2 regions of the Acidaminobacter sp. QWL-03 genome follow, and region 1 is predicted to be linked to the other one. Evidence: riboswitches for the same ligand, from Rfam matches in the RefSeq annotation. Region 1 holds a riboswitch; the other holds the start of a gene.
What was found. A riboswitch is a leader RNA that binds a small molecule or an ion and turns the genes downstream of it on or off. The one in region 1 is predicted to bind glycine.

Region 1 (3,415 bases):
ACTGAGCGGGACCTACTCCGCCGCGGTGACTGCAGCAGAGGAAGCGGGCGCTGGACGCGTTACGGTTCTTGACTCCAAGTTCGTCAGCTTCGGACAGGGCCTCCTTGTGCTGAAAGCCGCTGAAATGGCGAGAGAAGGCATGAGCAGGGAAGACATTGTGAAGGCTTGCGAGAACCTCATGGGGCGGCTCGAGATGCTTATTTTTGTCGATACGCTGACCTACCTGCACAAAGGCGGACGGCTGAGCGCCGGACAGGCTGTGATTGGCGGTCTCCTGAGTGTCAAGCCTATACTTTGTGTCAAGGATGGGGCTTTGGCGCCCCTTGACAAGGTACGGGGACGCAATAAGACACTGAAATGGTTTGAACAATACCTCCAGGAACACGCGGCGGAGATGTCAGAGGAGAACGTAGGCTTCTTCCATGCCGCAGATCCTGTCTTCATGGAGGAAATGATCGATGTGGCGTCGAGTGTCATTCGTCCTTCCGGAATTCATCGTTCTACGGTCGGCGCCGTGGTCGGGACGCATTCTGGCCCGGGTTGTGTTGCATTTGCCTATTTTAGAAAATAATTTTCCTGATTTTTCAGGTCGACTGTAAGAATAATTCATTCACCTGTTTCGTAATCCGCCAACACGTTGAAAATAAAGGCTTTCAACATGTTGTTAATTTTATGACATAAAATTTTTTAGGGGTTGCAATTTATTTATGAATGCACTATAATGACGATGTAACATAAAGATTGTTAAATAAATACGAATCTTTTATCAGAAAATTCTATAAGTCATTGACGCAGTGCCTTGCGTTAAAACTGAATATACTGGATGAAAAGTCAGGGAGAGAATCATTAAATTGATCGCCGAAGGGACAAGCTGTCACTGCCAAGTGACCGTGAAATTTTCAGGCAAAAGGACCGGGCTTCGACAGATCTCTGAAAAGCCGAACAGGCACCGTAGGGGCAATTATTTTGTGATCTGATCAAGATCGCAGGTAAGAAACTCTCAGGTTTAAACAGAGGGAGGAATGGCATCGTTATTGTTGCATTCCTCCCTTTTTTGTTTCAATAAATGGAAATGGATGGAAAAACGACAGGAAGTGAGGGATTCTGAAATGAAATTCATGCTGGTCACCAACAACCGAATGGTTCAGGAGCGCTTTAAGCCAGGTGATACTAAGAATCTCACCCAGGTCGTATATCAGGAAAATTTCGATTTGATCGGCGTTCTGGAAGAAGCCAGGAACTTGATTCACAAAGGCCACAGGCTGCTGACGCATCCGCTGTCGGGCAGCGTGAAGCCCTATGAGACACCCTTCAAGTCCGTGGCGGTGACTTCTGAGATCGAGGTTCTTGATTTTCAGTCACTTCAAATTATTGAAGAAAGCCTTGCCACAGCAAAAAAGTTTCTTGCGGATGCCAAGATCATTCGCTACTCGGATAAGGTTTACGATGATTTCAGATTGATTGACCTCAACCTCATATTAAGCGGCATTGAAAGCATAAATCAGTTTGGTTAGAGCGAACTGGCCATGGAAGCATCGCAAAAGCGGTGTGTGAGTCTTGACAGTGAGCTTTGTAACCCATACAACCAGGAAATTAGAACATGGGAGGCACAGGCATGGAAAAGCACTATGATGTCGTGATTATCGGCGCAGGACCTGCGGGTCTGTCAGCGGGTCTTTACGCTGCTCGCGCAAAGATGAAAACCGTGATTTTGGAAAAGGAAAAGCCAGGCGGCCAAATCGCTACTACGGACGAAGTCGCCAACTACCCGGGTTCAGTGGAGCACGCTACCGGCCCAAGTCTGGTAGAGCGCATGGTTGCTCAATGTGACGAGTTTGGCGCGGAGCGTGTGAAAGATGGCGTTAAGTCCATTGATTTTACCGGTGATCTTAAAGTAATTGAGACTGAGAGCGGCGATGTTTATAAAGCCAAAGCAGTCATCGTTGCCACCGGCGCATCCCCTAAAAAGATCGGATGCCCAGGTGAAGCGGAGCTCACGGGTAAAGGCGTCTCTTACTGCGCAACCTGCGACGCTGACTTTTTCACTGACCTTGAAGTTTTCTGCGTCGGCGGTGGTGACACTGCGGTCGAGGAAGCCATGTACTTGACCAAGTTCGCGCGAAAGGTCACGCTGGTCCACAGACGCGACGAGTTCAGAGCGGCGAAGTCCATCATCGAAAAAGTCAAGAAGAATGAAAAAGTCGAGTACCTCATGGATTCTGTCGTCGAAGAGATTTACGGTGATGGCATTCTCGAAGGCATCAAGGTTAAAAACGTCAAGACCGGCGAAGTGGTGGACATTCCTGCATCAGAAGATGACGGCACTATGGGCGTCTTCGTCTTCATAGGCTACGATCCGCTTACCGCTCTCTTCAAAGGCGTTCTCGACATGGATCAGACAGGCTACCTGATCACAGATGAGAATATGAACACCAATATCCCGGGCGTCTTTGCCGCAGGCGACGTTCGCCAGAAGGTGCTTCGCCAGGTGGTGACCGCAACTGCAGACGGCGCGATTGCAGCAGTTATGGCAGAGAAATATATAGAGGATAAATTCCACGCATAGTGGGTATTTATATAGAGGTTAGGGAGGAAAAACATGTTTATACTGGACAAAGATAATTTTGAACAGGAAGTGCTTGGTGCCGATGGTTTTGTACTCGTCGACTACTGGAGCGACGGCTGTGAGCCATGCAAGGCCCTCATGCCTGACGTGGAAGAACTCGCGGCGGAATATGAAGGCAAAGTCAAATTCTGCAAACTCAACACAACGAATGCCAGAAGACTGGCGATCTCTCAAAAAGTACTTGGCCTTCCAACAATCACCCTTTACAAGGGCGGTCAAAAAGTTGGCGAAGTCACTAAGGAAAAAGCTTCAAAAGCCGGCATCAAAGAAATGCTGGACGCTAATCTCTAAAGAAGAGCATTGTCTGTAACCGGAGGGTCCGGTTCAAATATACAAGGAGGTGAACCTTTTGCGTTTAGAACTTGGTGAAATTCTAATCAAAGACGTTCAGTTTGGCGACGTCAGTAAGGTCGAAAACGGTACACTGTTCATTAATCGTGATGAGATCGTTTCTCTTGTCATGGAAAATGAATATATCAAAAGCTGTAAGGTCGATCTTGCTAAGCCGGGTGAAGAAACCCGCATAACACCTGTAAAGGATGTTATTGAGCCTCGAGTTAAGGTCGAGGGTCCTGGCGGCATCTTCCCAGGTGTCATTAATAAGGTTGCTACAGTTGGTTCCGGCAGAACCCATGTACTTAAGGGCGCTGCAGTTGTCACTTGTGGTAAAATCGTAGGCTTCCAGGAGGGCATTATTGATATGTCCGGCCCGGGCGCTGACTTTACACCGTTCTCCAAAACAAACAACATCTGTCTCGTCATTGAGCCTGCTGACGGCATCAACCAGTA
Region 2 (3,415 bases), 290 kb from region 1:
CATCATTGACAACGAAACCGCTGGATGGCACGACAAGCTATTCCATTCGCAGGTGGTGGAAGTGGTGCAAATCAAACGCGCGGCTCGGCGAAGCCCGGATGATGACGAATTTTTTGTTAGGGGATAAAAAATCCGCCTCGCGACAGACTGATTTCTGTCATGCGAAGCGGATTTGTTTTTTTGTTCTAAAGCGAGATATCCAGCAGATCCTCCACCGTGATGTTGGTGAAATAATCGTCTCCTATAGCGAACTGCTCATAGATCTTTCTGAGGGCGGTTAAATCATGAGGCTGACCGATTAGGGCATTTTCTATATCCATGATATCAAGTCGACTGAAAAAATCTCCGAAAATTCGAGCGCTGCGAATGATGCCGTGCTGGACATCCAGGTGGAGTTCCACCAAGCCGCCGGCAAACTTTTTCTCTTTTTGAAAGCTGTAATTTGGTGATTTTCCAAAATTCCATGCCCATGTGCCATACTTTTCTTCCACTAATTTCTGAATGGCGGCAATATCCTCAGCGCTCCAAGGGTGAATAGCCTCCGCGCCAAAGCGCTGCATGACATGAGACTGAATCAGATCTTGAAACTTGTCAAGATCCATAGGCGGATCCAGATGTTTGAGATGTTCCTGGATATTGGTGACGCGGCTGACAACGGACTGGATGCTCTTGCCTTCAAACTTGCTGGCTCGAGGCTTCAACGCTTTCGAGAGGTCAGCTATTTCGGAGGTGAACAGCAGCGTACCATGGTGGAGAGTTCTGTCATGGTATTTGTATTGGGCGTTGCCTGAGAATTTCTTGCCTTCAATGGTCAGATCATTTCGTCCTGAGAACTCGGCATTGACGCCCAGGGATTGTAGGACTTCGAGAATAGGCTCGGTAAAGCCTCTGAAGTCACTGAAACTCTTGCCTGAATCAGTTTTAATAAAAGTAAAATTTAGATTGCCAAAGTCATGGAAGACTGCGCCGCCGCCCGAAAGTCGTCGCACGACAGGAATCTGGTTTGCCTGTACATAATCCACATTTATTTCTGCAATGGTATTCTGATTCTTGCCAACTATGATGGAAGGCCTGTTGCGCCATAACATGAAGCAATCTTCGCGGAATCCATGCATGATGTATTCTTCTGCGGCAAGATTAAAATGCGGATCAGTGAAGGGATTGATAAAGATTAGCATACTTTGAGTCTCCTTTCTGCTTTCGTGAATGAAATCATCATAGCTGTTATTTGACGAGTCGTCAAGGTGAGGCAATTTGGCAAAGTATGACGATTTTGAATCTGAGGTGGTGTGAATCTATAGACCTGATAACTTGAAAATAGCTCGTTGATTTGTAGAAAATTGACAGAATTGAATGAGAAGTAAAATAACAGTTGTCCAAAGTCAGAGGATGATGTATAGTCTTTATAGATTATGAATTCAGTATTAGTTAAATATTTTCTAGATGATTGAAGTCTGAGATCATTCCGCAGCATTTTGCTGGCGGGGTAGCCGAAGGAGAAATGGGATCGTCCGCCAGATGATGTCAAAAACTCTCAGGCAAAAGGAAGGCTTCAGGATAGGTCTCTGAAAAGCCGCAAGAAGCGGCGCCGAAGGAGTAAAGCTCTCAGGCAAATCAACAGAGAACGCAACACGGGCAAACCCTGTCGTTGCGTTCTTTTTTATTGTCATTTTCTTCACAAAAAATGCGACAGGTTATTGTGTTAGTCTTACTTAAATTGGGTACAAATTAGTCAGTCCACGATTAATGGGAGGGATGTAACAATGTCAGAGCTCAAGAGAACCTCGCTGTATGAATCACATCTTAAAGCGGGCGGAAAGATCGTCGAATTTGCCGGCTGGGAGATGCCAATACAGTATGAAGGCCTCGTAGTGGAGCACGAAGCGGTCAGAAACAATGTCGGTATTTTTGATGTATCTCACATGGGCGAAGTTTCCGTCAAAGGGAAGGACGCTGAGAAGTTCGTCAACAACCTGGTCACCAATGATGTCTCGCAGCTCAACCCTAATCAGATCGCTTATGCCATGATGTGCAACGAAAATGGCGGTGTTGTGGATGATCTTCTGAACTACAAATATTCAGAAGACCATTATTTCCTCGTCATCAACGCTTCCAACGTCGACAAAGACTTTGCCTGGATGCAGAAGCAGGCAGCTGGTTTTGACGTAGAGCTTGTGAACTTGTCAGATGGTATGAGTGAAATTGCTGTTCAAGGTCCAAAAGCGCAAGCGCTTCTTCAGCGTTTGACAGACACAAATCTCGATGAAATTGGATTTTTCTACTTTAAAGATGGCGTCAAAGTCTGTGGCTTTGACACAATCGTATCTCGTACCGGTTACACAGGCGAAGATGGTTTCGAAGTCTATCTGAGCCATGATGCTGCTCCGGTTGTCTGGGAAGCGCTTCTCAAAGAAGGTCAGGATCTAGGCGTTAAGCCAGCTGGTCTCGGCTGCCGCGACACACTCCGCTTTGAAGCTGGACTTCCGCTCTATGGCAATGAATTCGACGACAACATCAGCCCGCTTGAGGCAGGCTTAGGATTCTTTGTCAAGCTGGATTCACCTTTTATTGGCAGTGATGTTCTCGTCAAGCAAAAGGCTGAAGGATTGGCTCGCAAAACTGTAGGTCTTGAAATGGTTGACAGAGGCGTTCCGCGCCACGGCTATGAAGTCGCTGTCAACGGCGAAGTCATTGGACATATCGCAACAGGTTATACTTCCCCAACACTTGGAAGAACCATAGCAAATGCTTTAGTCGACGCTAAGTACTCAGAGATGGGCACGGAAGTGGATGTTATCATCCGCGGCAAAGCTGCCAAAGCAAAAGTTGTAAGCAAGCGTTTCTATACTAAACAATATAAAAAATAAAAAAACATAATTAGACGGAGGGATTTTTGATGAATGTTGTAAAAGGACTGTACTATTCTGAAGATCACGAGTGGGTAAAAGTTGAAGGCGGCAAGGCGAAAGTTGGCGTTTCTGATCATGCGGCACACCAATTGGGCGACATTGTTTACCTCGAACTCCCAGAAGTAGGTGCAGAACTCAGCGCAGGTGATGTTTTCGGCGTCATCGAATCCGTTAAAGCGGCTTCTGATTCTTATTCCCCTGTTTCCGGCGTAGTTACGGCTGTCAACGAAGAGCTTGCTGACGGACCGGAAGCAATCAACTCTGATCCATATGAGAGCTGGATTTTTGAACTTGAACTCAGCGACGCGTCTGAGCTCGAAGGCTTGATGACTGCTGAGGCTTACGAAGCGTTTATCGCTGAATAATCGCTGATAACGTCTTAAGCTGCGTTAATTGTGCGAATTAAAAGCGACACGAATTCTTCGGAATTCGTGTCCGCTTGTCTAGTGCGCAAAAAGCGTACTTTAACTTTGATTATAGGAGGTTGGACATGCATAAATTCATTG

Region 2: it holds a riboswitch for glycine, as region 1 does, so the genes downstream of both, gcvT (glycine cleavage system aminomethyltransferase GcvT) here and AC4PHM_RS00725 (GrdX family protein) in region 1, are expected to answer to the same signal.

Annotation. Positions count from the first base shown of each region.
Region 1 covers NZ_CM178752.1:171,327-174,741, forward strand. Annotated here, with positions in the region: gene AC4PHM_RS00720 (DegV family protein) at 1-571, shown strand, start outside; glycine riboswitch at 824-925, shown strand; gene AC4PHM_RS00725 (GrdX family protein) at 1,110-1,514, shown strand; gene trxB (thioredoxin-disulfide reductase) at 1,616-2,566, shown strand; gene trxA (thioredoxin TrxA) at 2,600-2,917, shown strand; gene AC4PHM_RS00740 (glycine/sarcosine/betaine reductase component B subunit) at 2,976-3,415, shown strand, end outside.
Region 2 covers NZ_CM178752.1:3,492,036-3,495,450, forward strand. Annotated here, with positions in the region: gene AC4PHM_RS16135 (RDD family protein) at 1-127, shown strand, start outside; gene lplA (lipoate--protein ligase) at 186-1,178, opposite strand; glycine riboswitch at 1,444-1,560, shown strand; gene gcvT (glycine cleavage system aminomethyltransferase GcvT) at 1,764-2,867, shown strand; gene gcvH (glycine cleavage system protein GcvH) at 2,897-3,274, shown strand; gene gcvPA (aminomethyl-transferring glycine dehydrogenase subunit GcvPA) at 3,400-3,415, shown strand, end outside.